2 regions of the Congzhengia sp. genome follow, and region 2 is predicted to be linked to the other one. Evidence: predicted binding sites of a transcription regulator. Region 2 holds the regulator's gene; the other holds the start of a gene.
The links. Region 2 encodes HrcA, which represses chaperone genes, less so after heat shock. Its sites were predicted from a motif close to TGTTAGCACTCNNNNNNNNNGAGTGCTAACA; they were not measured.
Positions count from the first base shown of each region.

Region 1: a site for HrcA is predicted at 2,771-2,801, ahead of htpG (molecular chaperone HtpG). Genes of this name have one in related genera too.

Region 1 is NZ_JAXUNN010000030.1:198,001-208,004, reverse strand. It holds gene rpoB (DNA-directed RNA polymerase subunit beta) at 1-25, opposite strand, end outside; gene WIG73_RS07040 (inositol monophosphatase family protein) at 326-1,093, shown strand; gene WIG73_RS07035 (hypothetical protein) at 1,172-1,714, shown strand; gene WIG73_RS07030 (stalk domain-containing protein) at 1,829-2,686, shown strand; gene htpG (molecular chaperone HtpG) at 2,826-4,706, shown strand; gene WIG73_RS07020 (DUF4446 family protein) at 4,760-5,275, opposite strand; gene WIG73_RS07015 (ParB/RepB/Spo0J family partition protein) at 5,407-6,273, opposite strand; gene WIG73_RS07010 (AAA family ATPase) at 6,278-7,051, opposite strand; gene greA (transcription elongation factor GreA) at 7,195-7,674, opposite strand; gene WIG73_RS07000 (hypothetical protein) at 7,777-8,616, opposite strand; gene WIG73_RS06995 (DUF4093 domain-containing protein) at 8,666-9,241, opposite strand; gene dnaN (DNA polymerase III subunit beta) at 9,238-10,004, opposite strand, start outside.
Region 2 is NZ_JAXUNN010000009.1:39,136-49,139, reverse strand. It holds gene holA (DNA polymerase III subunit delta) at 1-874, shown strand, start outside; gene hrcA (heat-inducible transcriptional repressor HrcA) at 992-2,044, shown strand; gene grpE (nucleotide exchange factor GrpE) at 2,050-2,616, shown strand; gene dnaK (molecular chaperone DnaK) at 2,662-4,500, shown strand; gene dnaJ (molecular chaperone DnaJ) at 4,586-5,707, shown strand; gene WIG73_RS01360 (aminopeptidase) at 5,804-7,183, shown strand; gene WIG73_RS01355 (GNAT family N-acetyltransferase) at 7,239-8,045, shown strand; gene WIG73_RS01350 (alpha/beta hydrolase family protein) at 8,110-9,120, shown strand; gene WIG73_RS01345 (acyl-CoA thioesterase) at 9,128-9,586, shown strand; gene WIG73_RS01340 (FAD-dependent oxidoreductase) at 9,600-10,004, shown strand, end outside.

The DNA.
Region 1 (10,004 bases), on a different contig from region 2:
TGCCCAACTGAATCGGATGTACCATAAGCTCAACCACCTCATTCAAATTTTTATCCGAGCCTTATCCGCGAAACTCAGGATTACAAAGGTTAAATTTATGTATTGTCATATTACAAAAATACAGTTTTAACCCCCCGGCAGTCACAACTGCCGAATTTAATGCATAATATACCATTTTGAGATTATAATGCATTTTATTATACTACCACAGTTCATTTTATAAGTCAAGCTTTTTTTGCAAATTTTGAAAAAATTTTTGACCCTTTTCGTTGACAGGCTTACTTTCTTCCTATATAATTGAAAAAAAGAAAAGGAGCATAAAAACGTGGAAACATTAATTAAAATCGTCACTTCTGTAAAAGACATAATTTTAGACCGCAGCCAGGCCGGAAAAATTACAGAAAAAGGTGCAGCGGATTTTGTAACCGCTGTAGATTTGAGCGTGCAGAACGAAATTAAGCAACAGCTGAAAATACAGTTTCCTGAAGCTGACTTTTTAGGCGAGGAGGATAAAACCAGCTCATTTGACCGCAGCAAAGCGGTGTTTGTGTTAGACCCTGTAGACGGGACGACAAACCTCATTCACGACTATCAAATGAGTGCGGTGTCCTTAGCGCTTGTTGAAAACGGCGTTGTCACAAAGGGTGTGGTTTATAATCCGTTTTCTGAAGAGCTGTTCACCGCAGAACGCGGCCGTGGGGCTTATTTGAACGGAATCCCCATTCACGTGTCCGGCGCCGCTGCGCTCTCAGATGCACTGATTTCCATAGGCACCTCCCCCTATGAAAAAGAGCGGGCGGACAAGCTGTTTAAATTATTGAAACACGTCTTTTTAAAAGCGCAGGATATACGCAGAAGCGGCAGTGCCGCACTAGATTTATGCTTTGTTGCGGCAGGCCGCACAGACGGCTATTTCGAGCAAAACTTAAAGCCATGGGACTTTGCCGCAGGTTCTTTAATTTTGCAGGAAGCCGGTGGGATTATCACAAATTTTTCAGGCGGCGACATCAATATTTTTTCAAACTGTGATATTTTAGCGGCCACCGCAGGCTGTCACCATGAAATTTTGAAGGAAATTGCAACAATTTATTAATATTTTAAAAAAACATTGATTTTTTTTCATATTTTCTTTATAATGAGAAAAGAAAAAATAAGAAAGGAACTACAAAAAATGAAAAAAATAATATGCATTGCCATTGCTTTGGCTTTGAGCCTTTCGTTTGCCGCATGTAAAAAAGAAAGCGGCGGCACACCCTCCCAGGGTGCGCAGGAAGAAAACCTGTCCGGGTTGAACTCCCAGGTTTCTACGTCGCCGGAGGGAAATAACATTAAATATAATTTTGAAGAATACTTTTCCACTGTGCTCCCTCAAGGGATTAAAGCCGAGGATAGAAGTATTAACAGCGACGCCGGGTTCTTCACTGTTTACGACGACAGTCAGACCTATTTGGACGTAACGTATTATGAAACCGGCACCTCTGAACAGGAGGTTGCGCAAAAGGCAAAGGACATTGCCGCAAAAGGAACTGCATCTGAGGTTAGCCCCATTACGGTAAACGGAATTGCGTTTTATGGGGTAAGCATGCCGGACTATGGCAAAACGCAGTATATGGGCCACGTGAAAGGGTATGACGTAACCCTGTCTGTTTATGTGGATATAAACGACAGCGTTGTGCAGTCGTTCATTCAAAACACCGTGTTTACAAAAGAATAATTATAAAAACCTTCCTTGATTTTACCGTCTTTCCAGAAATTTTGCATTGATTTTATGCAGAATATCCATTATACTGGAAAACGAGTGATGCGCAAGGGAGGTTTTTGTTAATTTATGAAGAAATTTATTCTTGCGCTTGTTTTCATCCTATTGTCCAGCACAATGTTTGAAAATTCAAGAACAGTTGCGAATGCAAACGACACACTGTTTGAGACGCCCGTTTGTCTGACCGTGAACGGAAACTATATAAAATCTGACACCCCCGGCTACTTGGAGGGGGGCTACACAATGGTGCCCATCCGCGCCATAACTGAAGCCCTGCGGGCAGACAGAATTGACTGGAATGAGAAATCATCTACTGCGACCATCACACGGAAAAATACAACAATCGTGTTAAAGAAAAATAACAAGACAGCGGTGGTAAACGGAAAAAATGTGACAATGGACACGGCGTCTGTCATTAAGGCCGACCGGTTTTATGTTCCGGTGCGGTTTGTGGCGGAAACACTGAGCACAAAGGTGGGCTGGAATGCCTCCACCTATACGGTGAACATTACGGCGCAGGGCGTTACAGTGCCCGCCTCCATGATTGGGGACAGGGGATATACCGACAACGACATTTACTGGCTTTCTAGAATTGTGAACGCCGAAAGCCAGGGAGAACCCATGATTGGAAAAATTGCTGTGGCAAATGTGGTATTAAACCGCGTGAAAAGCCCGCTTTTTGCAAATAACATTTATGATGTAATTTTTGACAGGAATTACGGCGTTCAGTTCACCCCCATTTTGAACGGCACAATTTACAATACGCCATTGGGTGACAGCGTTGTAGCCGCGAAGCGCGCTTTGCGAGGTGAAAACTATGCATCGGAAAGCCTGTATTTTTTAAATCCGAGAATTGCCACAAGCTCTTGGATTATTAACAACCGAACATTTTTCAGAAGAATTGGCAATCATGATTTTTATCTATAAGTTGTAATATTTTTTCACTTTTTTAACAGATTATTAAAACATTGCTAAAAGCTATTGACAAATAAAGTGAAAATGTTAAAATATAATTAGCACTCGGAGTTCGAGAGTGCTAATTATATTTTTTTTGGAGGTTTTCAAGATGGCGAAAAAAGCATTTAAGTCAGAGTCGAAGCGGCTTTTAGACATGATGATTCATTCCATCTACACTCATAAGGAAATTTTTCTGCGGGAATTAGTGTCCAATGCCAGTGACTCTATCGACAAACTCTATTATATCGCCCTGACGGACGATAACATTACCTTTAATAAAGATGATTATTATATCCGGATCGAAACAGACGAAAAAAACCGTACGCTGACCATTTCAGATACCGGTATCGGCATGTCCAAAGAAGAGCTGGAGGAGAATTTAGGAACCATTGCCAAAAGCGGTTCGTTTGATTTTAAATCCGATTTGGAGCATGAGGAAGACCACGATATTATCGGCCAGTTTGGCGTTGGCTTTTATTCCGCGTTCATGGTAGCGGACAAGGTTACTGTCATTAGTAAAAAATACGGTGAGGAAGACGCATACAAATGGGAGTCTGAGGGTGCCGACGGCTATACCGTTACCAAATCTGCAAAAGACGAGGTTGGAACCAAAATTATACTTACTTTAAAACCCAATGCCGACGAAGAAAATTACGACGAATTTTTAAGTGAATATACCATCAGGCGCATCATCAAAAAATATTCCGACTACATTCGTTACCCCATTAAAATGATGGTGAAGAAAAGCCGTCCAAAACCGGGAACAGAGGGTGAGGGCAAAACGCCGGAATATGAGGATTATTTTGAAGATGAAACCTTAAACTCCATGGTACCTATTTGGAGGAAGAATAAATCAGAGCTGAAGGACGAAGATTATAACAACTTTTATAAAGAAAAGTTCTTTGACTATGACAATCCTGCCGCTGTGATTCATACCAGCGCAGACGGCATTACCAGCTACAAGGCGCTGATGTTCCTGCCTGCCAGGGCGCCTTACGACTACTATTCAAAAGATTTTGAAAAGGGCCTTGCCCTTTACGCCAACGGCGTTTTAATTATGGACAAGTGTGCAGATTTACTTCCCGACTGTTTTAGCTTTGTGAAGGGACTTGTGGATTCTGCCGACCTCTCTTTGAACATTTCCAGGGAAATGCTGCAGCACGACCGTCAGCTTCAAATTATTGCAAAAAATTTGCAGAAAAAAATCAAGAGCGAGCTAATAAAGCTGATGAAAGACGACCGGGAAACGTATGAAAAGTTTTATTCCGGTTTTGGCCGCCAGCTAAAGTTCTCTGTTTATAACGAATTTGGCCGGGAGAAGGAGCTTGTTCAGGATTTAATTTTGTTCTATTCCATCAAAGAAAAGAAACTGGTTTCTTTAAAAGAATACATTGAAAAAAAGCCGGAAGACCAGAAATTCATTTACTATGCCTGTGGAGAAAGCAACGAGAAAATTGAAAAGCTGCCCCAGACAGAGCTGGTAAAAGACAAGGGATATGACATTCTCTGCTTTACCGACGATATTGACGAATTTGCAATTAAAATGCTGGGCAAATATGAAGAAAAAGAATTTAAATCGGTATCATCCGGCGATTTAGGCTTTGAAACAGAAGCAAAGCAGGAAGAAAGCGAAGAAAACAAAGAAATTTTTCTCTTTATGAAAGATGCATTGGGCGACAAAGTGAAAGACGTGAAAGCTTCAACCCGGTTAAAATCTCACCCGGTGTGCATTACCAGCGGCGGCGAGCTTTCCATTGAAATGGAAAAGGTGCTTAATTCCATGCCGGCAGACCAAAAGGTGAAAGCAGAGCGGGTTCTGGAAATTAACGTTGACCACCCGGTGTTTGAAAAAATTAAGGAACTGTTTGCTTCTGACAAAGAGAAGCTGAAAAAATATGCCGACGTTTTATATGGCAGCGCACTTCTCATTGAAGGCTTAACTGTAGACGACCCCATTGAATTTTCTAACAATATTTGTGAATTAATCTAATAAAAAGAGGCCCCATCTTATCGGTGGGGTCTCTTTATGTTTCACGTGAAACATTATTTTTGTTTCATTTTTTCTTCATACTGCATTCTTGCACTGTTAATGGCCTCAATTTCTTCTTCTGTCAATTCATAATCGGAAAGTCCTTCAACAACAGGCTTTAAATAGGTCACAGTCTGCCCGCGGACATACATTCCATTTAATACAAATCCCGTGTCCCGTTCATCTAACAGCGCCACAGCAAAGCTTAACTTCGATTTATTTTCATGAAAAGCGTCATATTTTACCAAACCAATTTTTTTCACACAGGCGGAATCCTGCCGCTCCAAATAATTTATTTTTTCTTCGTAGCTTTTAAAATATCCTGCAATTTCATTGCATTTTTTATAATAGCTAACAATTGATTCCGTAATATCCTTTCCTGCCTTATCCTTTAAAACACGTTTCAGTTTACCGTTTGTCCGAACCGCCACAACAACACTCGCAATGGCAATAAAAATGGAAAGTACAGAAATATAAATTGCATAGGTTAAAATTAATGTTGTAGACACATCGTTTCCCAAAATATTCATTTGCTTATTCCCCTCAACCTTATCAGAACGCCAAATTTGCACTTTAAACTGTTTTTGTTTAAAATATGTATTAGGTATTAGTAATCCTCTGAAATTAGAATTTAGATAATATTTTAAAATCCCATTTTTTGTTATTTCTTAATTAATTGTATAATTCTTTCAAAATCTTCCGCAGAAGAATAAGGAATTTCAATTCTACCTTTATTTTTTTTATTCACAATTCTGATTTTTGTACCCAAGTCAGAAGAAAGAGATTCTTCCAGACTTTTTATATACCGAATCAGCTCTTCTTCCTCTTTTGAAACTGTTTTCGTCTTTTTTTCAACAAGAAGCGACTTAATATAGTTTTCCGTCTGACGTACGCTGAAATCTTCCTGTATAATTTTTGTCGCCACCATATTCATGAGCTTCTCATTCTCTAAAGCCAGAATTGACCTTGCGTGTCCCATAGAAAGTACGCCATCTTTTATAAACGCCTTAATACTGTCCGGCAAATTTAGTAATCGCACGCTGTTTGCCACTGCAGACCGGCTTTTGCCGATTTTTTTTGAAACGTCCTCCTGCGTCAGACCATAAACATCCATCAGTTCTTTAATCCCCAATGCTTCTTCAACTGCGTTTAGGTTCTCACGCTGTAAATTTTCAATGAGAGCTACTTCTTTTTCACTTTTTTCATCAAAATTTTTCACAATTGCAGGAATTTCTTTCAGCTTTGCAATTCTTGCCGCCCGCCATCTGCGTTCTCCGGCAATAATCGTATAAAATCCGTTTGAATTCAGCTTTACAACAATTGGCTGCAATACGCCATATTCTAAAATAGAGTCTGCCAGACTATTCAACTTTTCCTCATCAAAATCAGAACGCGGCTGTGTCTTGTTCGGCTCAATCTGCGTTATTTTAATAATTTTAACATCTTTTTCCCGCTCTGTAGTAGTTTCAACAACGCTTTCTGCGCTGAGCAGCGCGTCTAACCCTCTGCCAAGTCCCCGTTTTGCCATCTATTTATGCCTCCTGCACATTTTTCTTAATTACTTCCTTTGCCAGCGCTTTATATGCAAACGCCCCTTTTGAAAACTTATCATACGATAAAATTGGTTCCCCAAAGCTTGGCGCTTCACTCAACCGCACATTTCTCGGTATTACGGTTTTAAAAATCTTTTCCGGAAAGAATTTTTTTACCTCATCATATACCAAAGCAGATAAATTTGTGCGCTTGTCAAACATGGTCAGCAAAATCCCTTCAATTTCAAGCTGCTCATTAATATTCTGCTTTAAAGAAGATATTGTGTTTGTCAGCTGGCCAAGCCCCTCTAACGCATAATATTCACATTGAATGGGAATTATCACACTTTCTGCCGCGGCAAACGCATTTAACGTTAAAAGTCCTAAAGAAGGAGGGCAGTCAATCAAAATAAAATCAAACTCATTTTTGATTTGTTCCAAGGCGCTTTGAAGCAAAAATTCCCGCTTTTTAAAAGCAACCAGTTCAATTTCGGCACCTGCAAGATTCACATTAGACGGGCAAACCCACAAATTTTTATATTTTGTTTCTATAATTGCGTCTTTCAACTGAATTTCATTGATATAAACATCATATAACGAATGATCCACACGATCCTTGTCAATTCCAAAGCCGCTGGTAGCATTCCCCTGGGGATCACTATCAATCAACAGCACTTTTTTCTTTAAATCGCCCAAATATGCGCTAAGATTGACGGAAGTTGTTGTTTTTCCCACGCCGCCTTTCTGATTGGCAATTACGATGACTTTTCCCATTTTTGTAAAATACCTTTCTTTTTAAGATTGTAATTATTATTATACCATTGTTTGATCTGCATTTCAATCGTTTTATCAGAAAAGAATGTTTCACGTGAAACAAAAAAAAGAGAGACAACATTGTCTCTCTAAAAAAATATTGTTTACTTAGAAATTTCTAAAATTTTAACCTGATATTCACCGTTGGGAGATTCCACCGTTACCACTTCTTCCGGTTTTGCACCGATTAAAGCCCTTCCCAGAGGGGATTCATCAGATATTTTGTTCTGGTCCGGCGACGCTTCGGTAGATCCCACAATTTCATAAGAAACTTCTTCTTCAAAATCCATATCATAAATCTTGACCTTTGTTCCGACGGCAACCTTGCTGGTGTCAATTTCGTCCTCGTCAATCACCTTTGCATTTTTCAGCATTTTTTCAAGGTTCACAATTTTAACTTCCACTTCGCCCTGTTCTTTTTTTGCTTCATCATATTCCGCATTTTCAGAAAGGTCTCCAAAGCCTCTTGCCACTTTAATTTTTTCTGAAACTTCTTTTCTTTTTTCTGTTTTTAAATATTCAAGCTCTGCCTCAAGCTCTTTCAGTCTATTATAGGTAAGTACAATCTCTTTATCCATTTTCATTCTGCCTTTCTTCCCACATAAAATAACATTCATACTTATCTATGGGCGGATAAGCAACTTTTACTAAGATATTATAAGTGAAAAACAACGATTTGTCAATCATTATTTTCTGATATTCACAATTTTATAATTTTTATCTTTTAAAAAGACCGGAATTGTTATTTTGTCGATATTTGTCTGTTGAATTTTAAAATAAAACTCTGTGAAAGATAAATTTTTTATCACTCTGTTTTCCTTTAAAAATTCCTCCTCATTTGTCTTATACGATAATAAAATTTCACTGAATCCGCCCTTATAAATTTTATAAATATCAATAAGATTTACAGATTGAAAAAATCCTTCGTCTACAATTCTGTCTGCCTCGCAGTTAATGTAAATCTTATTATATTTTTTCACCTTATCATTTTTACCCTTGATATGAATAAAAATACCGTATTTTTCTCGGAATTCATTTGCTAAATTCTCAAATTTTCCCGGATTTGTTGTATATACGCTGATTGCCTTTACAATCCGAACGCATTTTAACATGTATTTTTTTACTTCTTTTGGATTGTTTGATATCAAAACCAGATCACATTCATTTAAATGATATCCTTTTTTTTCAGCAAAATAGGTTAAAAAGTCTTGAAACATTTCATAGAAAACGGCGCTTCCTTTCATAATTTGAAATTCACACCGCAAATAATACTGCAGTAAATGATCTTGTATATTTTGTACACAAATCGTTTGTACATCCATATCGTGTAAATATGCACAAATCCTTGTAAAATAACGTTTTTTTTGTTTTTCTTTCATCTTTGGCGGCAATGGTATTTTAATTACGTTCAAACCATTTTTACTGACCATATTTTTTCTAAATAATCTTTTGCAACCAAAACAGCGAAACAAAAGCAAATCAAATTTTGAAAATTTCTCTGCAGCAGTTATATAACAATTCTTCATAAAAAAAACACCTCAATATATTGATATAACTCAATATATTGAGGAAATCTTAAAATAATTCTAAATCTTCTTTGTGAAACAGTAAATTTAACACATCAACCAGCATGTTTGCCGATATTTTTGTTGGAAGGCCGTTTTGCTTTAAAAATTCTTCCCGCTTCAATTTGCTGTTTTCTTTTCCATAAAAGCCGGCCCGGTAAAGGTCCAGCTTTGTAATTTCATTTTTACAATCAAATTTGGTTTCTCCAAAAAGGGTAGCGCCCGAGCGCTGCAAAGCACCGATAATAACGTCTGCTTCCATTCCTTCAACGCCCAAAAGCCCTTCCTTTCCAGGTTCTGTTTTTCTCTTTTCTTTCCCTTTTAATTCCGGTATAAACGCATGATAAACCGTTTCACCGGCTGTACAGCTTTTGATAAAATTGCGGATTAAAAAGCCTGCCCTGTCAGAATCTGTAAGCACTACAATACCGTCTTTCTGTGCAAGCCGTTTCATCAAACGCTGCATTTCCTTATTTTTAAAAATACAAAATCCGCCGGTTACCAACACATTTGCGTTCACAACAGAATTGAGTTTTATTTTGTCATAAGCGCCTTCAACTACAATGGTTTCTTTTACAGTAATCATTTCATGCGGACGGGCAAAACAATATAGGTAAAACGGTCGCCCTCAACAGGACTGATAACCGTTGGCGTAACCGGTGTAGAAAAACTGAATTTCACCGTTTCATCGTCTACATTTTTAAATGCGTCAATTAAATATCGTGGATTAAATGCAATTTGCATGGGTTCGCCAATCATGTTCACACTGAACTTATCGTTCACTTTTCCCATAACGCTTTCGCAGTTGATAAACACACTGTCGTCTTCAATGTTTAACAGAACATAGGATTTGGCCGATTCACTGACAATCATCGCCGCCCTGTCGATGGAATTCAAAATTTTCTTTGTTTCCACCTCAATTACAAGGTTGTTTTTGTGGTCAGCAACCGATTTATAGTTTAAATATTCCCCGTCAATAATTCTGGAAACAAAGGTGCAGTTTTTCAAAGACATTTTTACGTTGTTTTTCGACAGGGAAATCTGAATATAATCTTCACTGTCGCCGATAATGGACAAAAGCTCTTTTGCATTTTTTCCCGGCAAAATAAATTTAATTTCCTTGTCTGTGTCTATTTCTTCTTTCCGAATTGCCACCCGATATCCGTCGCAACCTACCACGTGAATGGTTCCGTCTGAAATGTCAAAATAAACGCCGGTTAATACGGGCTTGTCCTCTTTGGTGCTGATGGCATAAACCGTCTGGCGCACCATATTCTTTAAATATGTTTCTTTTATCTCAAAACAATTTTCATCTTCCACTAACGGAAGCAGGGGAAAGTCTTCTGCTG
Region 2 (10,004 bases):
GTTTAACGTGTTTGAGTTTGATGGCAGGAAGTATGATTTAAAAGCAGTGGACGAAGCTATTGAGGCGCTGCCTGTTATGTCTGACTCAAAACTTTTAACGTTTCGCAACTCTATGATTTTTACAATATCCGGCAAAGATACGGCCACAAAAGAGTATAAGGAGTTTTGGGAGAAACGGCTTTCAGACATTCCCGAAGATGTGTTTTTGGTTTTTGACGAGGAAAAGGTGGATAAGCGCAGCGGGCTTTATAAAAAATTTCAAAAACAAAATGCGTTTGCAGAGTTTTCTTATTTATCTGAAAATAAAATGATTAACTGGACCATTGGTCTGTTTAAAACACTGGGAAAGGTCATCAGCCCTCACGACGCGAAATATTTAATTGAAATTACGGGCGAAGGCATGATGGCGGTAAAGCATGAGGCAGAAAAAGTGGCCGCTTTCACCCAGGGTGAAATTCAAATCACCCGGGCGGACATCGACGCCGTAGTAGTTCCTGTAATTGAAAACAAAGTGTTCGACATGGTGGACGCAATGCTTTCTCAGAATGCCTATGCCGCACTTTCAAAACTAAACGACTTATGCTCGTTAAAAGAGGATGAAACAAGAATTCTCGGTGCAATCAGCTCCAGCGTGGATAAAATTTTAACTGTGAAGCTGATGACGGAAAGTAGGCTGGACAGGACTCAAATTGCGTCCAAAAGCAAAATACCGCCGTTTCTTGTGAGTAAATATATCACATTGAGTGCAAAATATACGAGGGAAAACTTAGAACGGCTGCTGACAATGTGTGTTGATACCGATCGGAATTTTAAACTGAGCCAGGGTGACAAAACCGTGCTTTTGCAAAGGCTGATTGCTGATTTTGCCGGATAATTATGAATTTCATAAAAAATTCATAATTTATCGCTTGACAATTCTGTAAAAAAGTGATATTTTAATGTTAGCACTCGATAAGGTAGAGTGCTAACAACGAGGTGAAGGGTTATGGAAATGAATGAAAGAAAGCGAAAAATACTTCATACCATAATAAATGAATATGTGACGAATGCGGAACCTGTCGGTTCACGGCATATCGCAAAAAACCTTGATTTGGGGCTTTCCAGCGCGACCATCCGAAACGAGATGGCCGATTTAGAGGAAATGGGCTATTTAGAACAGCCTCACACGTCGGCGGGCAGGGTTCCGTCGGACAAAGGGTATCGGTTTTATGTTAACGAACTGATGAACGGCTATGAAGTGAGCCAACGGGACATAGATCTTCTTGCCGTTGCTATGGAAATGAAGCTGAACCAGTTTGACAAGGTTATCCGGCAGGCGTCTGTGGTGCTTTCACAGCTTACAAATTACACCGCTGTATTAATGACACCTGAAATGAAACACGGTGCGATCAAAACCATTGAACTTGTTCCTGTTGACGCATCTTCCATGCTGATCATTTTGGTAACAAACGAGGGCATTATGAAAAACAAGCGGGTTTACATCCCAAAAAATGTAGACCACAAAATCATCCCTCAGGTTTCAGCACTGATGAAGGAAAAGCTTTCCGGCCTGCTTTTAAATGAAATTGATATGAAAAAAATCAATGAAATTAAAAAAGCACTGGGGTCAAATTATGAAATGCTGTTTCCGGTGCTGGATTTTATTTCAGATATTATTGACGACATTCAAAAGGAAACGGAAATCTACTTAAGCGGCGTTACGAATATTTTTAATTTTCCCGAATACAGAGACGTTACGCGCGCCAAAGAGTTTATCGAGTTTTTAGACGACAAACAGTCCGTTGCCAAGGTGTTGTCGGACGCAGAAGAAAACGACGAGCATGCAATTCATGTCCGAATCGGCAGCGAAAACGGGCTGGATATTATGCAGAATTTGAGCCTTGTCACCACGAACTACCACTTGGGGGGGAGAGCGGCGGGCCGGCTTGGTATTATCGGACCGACTCGAATGAACTATTCTAAGGTTATTGCAAATATTAATCAAATATCCAATTACCTTGACAGGCTTTTAAAAGAACTGTATATTGATGACAATGGAGAGTGATGAAAATGGCCAAAAAGCCAACAAAGGAAAACGAAGTGAAAGAAAAAGAACGCGTGGAGGATGCTGTTCAGGAAGAAAAGGAGCCTGTCACTGTTGAATCCGGCGAATTGGCGGAAGAAACACCAGAGGAACCCAAAACCGTTGAAAAAGAAAAATATGATGAGGTTTATGACAAATATTTAAGGGTTTTGGCGGAGTATGACAATTATAAAAAGCGCACGCAGAAAGAAAAGGACGAAATGTATAGCCTGGCGGTAGCCGAAACTTTAGAAAAGCTGCTTCCGGTGGCGGACAATCTCGACCGGGCAATTTCAGCGCTGGACGAAACGGAACACTCTGAATTTTCAGAAGGCGTGAAAATGGTTTCGAAACAATTTTTTGAAATTTTGGCGAAAATGGGTGTGGTTGAAATTGAGGCACTGGGCACACAGTTCGACCCCAACATCCACAATGCGGTGATGCATGTTGACGACGACGAGTATGACGCCAACGTTGTGGTAGAGCAGTTTATGAAAGGCTATAAATATAAAGAAAAAGTGATTCGGCATTCTATGGTAAAGGTTGCAAATTAATCATTGTTAAAAATTTATTTGTTTATATATTAGGAGGAATGACTTATGGCAAAAATCATTGGTATTGACCTTGGTACAACGAATTCATGTGTAGCAGTTATGGAAGGCGGGGAGCCTACCGTTATTCCAAACGCCGAAGGCGGAAGAACAACCCCTTCTGTGGTTGCATTTTCTAAAAACGGCGAAAGACTGGTTGGGCAGGTTGCAAAAAGACAGGCAATTACAAACCCTGAAAGAACAATTATCTCTATTAAAAGAGAAATGGGAAGCTCGCAGAAAACAGACATAGACGGAAAAAGCTATTCTCCCCAGGAAATTTCGGCAATGATTCTGCAAAAACTGAAAGCCGATGCCGAAAGCTATTTGGGCGAGCCTGTAACACATGCGGTTATCACCGTTCCGGCTTATTTTAACGACGCTCAGAGACAGGCGACAAAAGACGCAGGCAAAATTGCGGGACTGGAAGTTCAGAGAATTATCAACGAGCCTACGGCGGCAGCCCTTGCTTATGGCATGGACAAAGACGGTGACCAGAAAATAATGGTTTACGACTTAGGCGGCGGAACGTTCGACGTTTCTATTTTAGAGCTTGGCGACGGCATTTTTGAGGTGCTTGCAACAAACGGTAACAATCGCCTGGGCGGCGACGACTTTGACCAGAGGGTTATCGACTATTTGGCATCTGAATTCCAGAAGGAAAACGGAATTGATTTGAAAAACGATAAAATGGCACTCCAGAGATTAAAGGAAGCTGCTGAAAAAGCAAAAATTGAGCTTTCTGGCGTGACGACCACCAATATCAATCTGCCGTTTATTACAGCAGATGCAACAGGACCGAAGCATTTAGACGTTACCTTGACCCGTGCAAAATTTGACGAACTGACACACGACCTGGTTGAGGCAACCATGGAACCCTCGAAAAAGGCGCTGGCCGATGCTGGCTTATCTGCAAGCAACATTGACAAGGTGTTGTTAGTCGGCGGATCTTCCAGAATTCCGGCTGTGCAGGAAGCAGTGAAAAATCTGACAGGCAAAGAACCCCACAAGGGCATTAACCCGGACGAATGTGTTGCAGTTGGCGCTGCAATTCAGGGCGGCGTGCTTTCCGGCGACGTCAGCGGCGTTGTGCTGTTAGACGTAACACCGCTTTCACTTGGTATTGAGACCTTAGGCGGTGTGTTTACAAAATTGATTGACAGAAACACCACCATTCCTGCGAAAAAATCGCAGATATTCTCTACTGCAGCAGACGGACAGACAAGCGTTGAAATTCATGTTCTGCAGGGTGAAAGGGAAATGGCGGCAGATAATAAAACATTGGGTAAGTTTCATTTGGACGGAATTCCGTCGGCGCCCAGAGGCGTTCCGCAAATTGAGGTTACGTTTGATATCGATGCGAACGGCATTGTTCATGTATCTGCCAAGGACATGGGCTCCGGGCACGAACAGAATATCACGATTACAGCCAATACAAATCTTTCAGACGATGAAATTGACAAGGCTGTAAAAGAAGCAGAAAAATTTGCACAGGAAGACAAGAAAAAGAAAGAAGAAATTGAAATTCGGAATAACGCAGACACGTTGGTTTATCAGAGCGAAAAATCTCTGGCAGATTTGGGCGACAAGGTTGATGCTGCTGATAAAACGGCAGTTGAAGGCTTGATTGCCAAAGTGAAAGAGGCCTTAAAGGGCACCGATTCTGCGGCAATTAAAGCAGCGACTGAGGAGCTTTCCAAAAAGTTCTATGAGGTCAGCTCAAAAGTATATCAGTCAACACAGGGGCAGCAGCCTCCGCAGGACGGCCCGACCCCCGGGGATGGAAATGCTCCAGGCGGAAACAATGGTGATAATGTTGTTGATTCTGATTTTGAAGAAGTAGACTAATTAAAAATGAAACTGTTTCAGAAACAAACCCACAGCGTAATATCTGCTGTGGGTTTGCGGAATGTTTTGGTAAAGGGTGAATTTTATGGCAGATAAGCGAGATTTTTATGAGGTTTTGGGTGTATCAAAATCTGCAACCGATGATGAAATTAAAAAAGCCTATAGAAAACTTGCAAAACAATATCATCCGGATTTAAACCCCGGGGATAAACAGGCCGAGCAAAAATTTAAAGAGGTCAGCGAAGCGTATGAAATTCTGTCGGACAAAGAAAAGCGTTCCCGCTACGACCAGTTCGGCCACGCAGGGGTAGACCCCAACTTTGGCGCCGGAGGAGGCACTGGCGGCGGCTTTGGAGGATTTGGCGGGTTCGGCGGCTTTGACATGGGCGACATATTCGGCGATATTTTTGGCGGCGGTTTTTCCTCCCGCGGTACATCCAGACGCGGCCCGCAGCGCGGAAGCAATGTGTCTGCACAGGTAACTATTAGCTTTGAAGAGGCGGCGTTTGGCTGTGAAAAAGAAATTAATATTTACCGGATTGAAAATTGTCCCGACTGCGACGGAACGGGAGCAAAACCCGGTACTGAAACCGCAACCTGTACCGTGTGCGGCGGCACTGGCCAGGTTCGGTCCACACAGCGAACTATTTTAGGAAACATGCAGACAGTAACGACCTGTTCGGCCTGCGGCGGCAAGGGTACGGTAGTGAAAGATCCATGCCCGAAATGCGCCGGCAAGGGCAAAATTAAAAAGGGAAGAAAAATTAAAGTGAAAATTCCATCCGGAATTGACGACGGTCAGACAATTTCGTTAAGCGGCCAGGGCAATGTGGGCGAAAGCGGCGCGCCTAACGGTGACCTGTATGTTGCTGTGAATGTTCGCCCCAGCAACGATTTTAAACGTAGCGGTTTTGACGTGTCCTACGACATGACCATCAGCTTTGCAGAAGCGGCCTTGGGTGCAACTGTGGAAGTGCCCACGTTAGACGGCAAGGTGAAGTATGACATACCGGAGGGAACACAGCCGGGAACGGTTTTTCGGTTTAAGGGCAAGGGAATTCCATATCTGAAACGCTCAGGACGCGGCGACCAGTATGTCAGGGTGAACATTGAAGTGCCGAAACACCTTTCAAAGAAACAAAAGGACCTGCTCCGTGAATTTGCAGGAATGGCAAAGCCAAAATCGAAGGGATTTTTTGATAAATAACGATTCTAAAGGGCATTATTATAGTAAAATGGTTTATGGCCCACATAAACCATTTACGCAAATTCATCTTGTGGGCAGAAAGGCAATGAATAGAAAATGTCAGAACTTTTACGCGACAATAAAAACGGCTGGGAGTCCTTAAAAGAAGCGGAAAAACAAGACGTTTTTCAGTTTTGCGGCGACTATATCCAGTTTTTAAATTCTTCAAAAACCGAGCGCCTGGCCGTACAAGAGGCAATAAAAATTGCAGAGCGCAGCGGCTTTTGCGATATTAGCACGAAAGAAAGCCTAAAACCCGGTGACAAGGTTTATTTCAATAACCGCGGCAAGGGCCTATACCTTGCAAACATAGGAAGCGAGGATATTACGTCAGGCATTAATTTTGTTGTGGCCCACATTGACTCGCCGCGTTTGGACTTAAAAGCAAACCCGCTTTATGAAGACGCGGATATGGCGCTGTTTAAAACCCATTATTACGGCGGAATTAAAAAATATCAGTGGACAGCAATGCCCATGTCTCTGATCGGCGTTGTGTATAAAAAAGACGGCACAAAGGTTGATTTTACAATCGGCGAAGAAGCTGGTGACCCAATTTTCTGTGTCAGCGACCTACTTCCGCATTTGGCGTCAAAACAAATGCAGAAAAAGGGCGGCGAACTCATTGAAGGGGAGAGCCTGAACCTGATTATCGGAAGCATGCCGGATGACTGTGAAAAAGACAAGTTTAAAACGTCTGTGATGAAACTATTGAATGAGAAATACGGTATCACAGAAGATGATTTTGTGACAGCCGAAATTGAGGCTGTGCCCGCGTTCAAGGCCTGCGATTTAGGTCTTGACAGAAGCATGGTCGGCGGTTATGGACAGGACGACAGAGTGTGCGCCTACACTGCACTTCGCGCTGTTTGCGAGTCGGAAAACCAGAAAAAAACGGTTGCGTGCGTTTTGGTTGACAAAGAAGAAATTGGTTCTATGGGCAACACAGGAATGCTCAGCGCCGCCTTTGAATATGGCACCGCCCAGTTAATTTCAAAAACAAAAGGCGACTACAGCGAGCTATTAAAGCTTGAAACATTCCGCAACTCCAAGTGCATGTCGGCAGACGTAAATGCGGCGTTTGACCCCAATTATCCCGACGTAAATGAAAAGAACAATGCAGCCTATCTGGGCCACGGCCCCACGCTGACCAAATTTACCGGTTCCAGGGGAAAATCCGGAACGTCTGATGCGAATGCCGAGTTTATGTCGGTGGTACGCGGTGTATTGGATCAAAACAATGTTATTTGGCAGACCGGTGAGCTGGGACGGGTTGACATTGGCGGCGGCGGAACCATTGCGCAGTTTGCGGCTAACTTAGATATTGAAGTAGTCGACTGCGGAACTGCTCTTTTGTCCATGCATGCACCGTTTGAAATTGCATCAAAACTGGATATTTACATGACCTATAGAGCGTATAAGGCATTTATTACATTGTAACTTACAAGAGGAGGGAAGATATCCCTCCTCTTTTTGCAGAAAGGGGAAAAGATATTTGAATATACGATTTTCAGATAAGACAGACGTTCCGCAGCTAAAGCACATCTGGAAAGTGTGTTTTGGCGACAGTGACGATTATATTAACATGTTTTTTCAACATCTTTACACACCCGGCCAAACGGTGGTTGCGTGCAGCGGTGAAACAGCAATTGGCGTTGTTTACCTGCTGAAGGCGTCGCTGCTTCACAGAGATTTCCTGTATGGATATGCCATTGGGGTTTTGCCGGAATTCAGGGGAAATTCGGTGTGCAAAAAAATGTTGGAGTTCATACGCGAAGAAGCAAAGCAAAAAAACATTTTATTTGGCCTTCACCCGGCAAACGACAAACTGTTTTCCTTTTATAAACGAATTGGCCTTGAGGAAATGTACTGTTTAAAAACGATAGATGCAAGTCATTTTAATGGCTGTGCGTCTTTTAACATGTCAGACATTTCTGCACACGACTATTTTCACCTGCGCGAGCAGGCGTTTGCACCTCTTGTTTCCTGGGATGAAAAGATGCTTGCATATATGATAACAGAAGCAAGGTCCACAGGGGGATTTGCAAAGAAAATTTTAATTGACGGCCGCGAACGGATTTTGCTGGGCAGAGTGTTTGACAAAACGGTTTTTGTGAAAGAAACCACCATGTCGGATGAAGAAATTAAAACTGGGAGCCAATTTTTAAAACAATATTTTCATGCGGAGAAAATAATTTATACTTTGCCGGAGATTTCTGCATTAAAGGGAAAAACGGACACCACAATTTTAGGATTTGACAGCGGCAGACACGGCATATATATGAATTTATTCCTGGATTGACTTGACTTTGTATTTCTGCAGTGTTATGATATTATCAAAATTTATATATAAAGAAGGTTGCCACATGAAAAACTTTCAGCCAATTGTTCACACCCAGGAACTAGCAGAAAGAATTATGCCGCAGCTGCGCTATGACGGGAGTTTAAGCTTTACTGAATGGCAGATAATGGCAAAAACTAAGCTAAAAGCACTATTGGGTATGGATAAATTTAAACAATGCGAAGATTGCTTAGAAATCGAATATGACGTTGAGCGAGATAAGTTTCGTGAAATACGGTTCAATTTTCAAAGTGAGGAAGGCTATTTTGTCCCATGCCACTTTTTAATCCCGGAAGGATTAAAAGGCCCGGCTCCGGTAGTTTTGTGTTTGCAGGGACATTCAACCGGCATGCATATTTCTCTTGGACGGGCTAAATTTGAACGGGACGCGCGCTTAATTGAGGACGGAAGCCGCATGTTTGCGATTCAGGCTGTTGAACACGGACTTTGTGCCCTGACCATTGAACAGAGAAATTTTGGTGAATGCGGTGGGACAAAAAGCGGGCCAAACTGCCACCTATCGTCCACTGCGGCGCTTCTAATTGGCCGAACGGCTGTAGGTGAGCGGGTTTGGGATGTGAGCAGGGCCATTGACGTTTTAGAAAAGCATTTTCCCCAGGCTGACAGGACTAAAATTGTTTGTATAGGAAATTCTGGCGGCGGAACAACTTGCTTTTATGCCGCCTGCCTGGACAAGCGGATTTCCATTGCGGTTCCTTCCTGCGCGGTGTGCTCTTTCGACGATTCTATCATGGCAATGGATCACTGCATTTGTAACTTTATTCCCAACATCAGGCTGTTTTTTGATATGGGTGACTTAGCTGGACTTATCGCGCCGAGAAAGCTGATTGTTGTGTGCGGCAACCAGGATCCAATTTTCCCTTTAAAGGGCGTGGCGAAAAGCTATGATATAATTTTAAAACTGTTTCAAGTGGCTGGTGCTGCTAAAAATTGCACGCTGGTCATCGGCGAGGGCGCGCATAGATTCTATCCGGAAGACGCATGGCCCGAAATTATAAAACATTTAGAAAATTGAGGTAAACATGAAGAAAAAAGTTTCAGATTCCTTTACGGAACAGGTTCACATTTTATCACAGGGAAATTTAAACGGATACAGCCGTTTGTTCGGCGGCCAGCTTATGGGCTGGATTGACGTAGTTGCAGCCGTAGTTGCCCGCAGACATTCTGGACGAAATGTTACAACAGCCGTGGTGGATATGCTTCAGTTTCAGGCGCCGGCATATGCTAACGACACCGTGTTGATTTTAGGAAAAATAACCTATGCCGGACGAACCTCCATGGAAATTAAAGTTACGGTTTATGTGGAGGAATTAAGCGGCGAGCGAAAGTTGATTAACACCGCCTATGTGGTTATGGTTGCACTGGACGAAAATGAGCGGCCAACAGAGGTACCGGGATTGATTTTAGAAACTGAGGAAGAACGGACGGAATATGAAAATGCAAAATTAAGAAAAGCGCGGAGAATGGAGTATAAAGGCTGATTGGAGGAAAAAAATGTTATATCAGAAAGAGTTGTTTCAAAAGTATGAAACCGATGTGTTTGTGGCAGGCGGCGGTGCAGCAGGTGTAGCGGCGGCGGTTGCTGCTGCAAAAAAAGGAAAATCAGTCTTTCTTGCCGAGTCCTGCGGCGCATTTGGCGGGCTTGGCACGTCCGGCATGGTGCCGGCCTTTGCGCCCTTTGACGACGGAGTGAATATGGTTGCTTCCGGCATTGGGCTTGAAATTCGAAAAAACGTATCGAAGCACGTGCCGCTTAATACATATTGGACGCCCATTGACACAGAAGAATTAAAACGGGAATACGACAGGATTATTACGCAGGCGGGAATTCAATTTTCCTTTTTCACTACCGTTTATGACGTCATTGCCCGCCACGGACGGATTGAATCGGTGATTTTG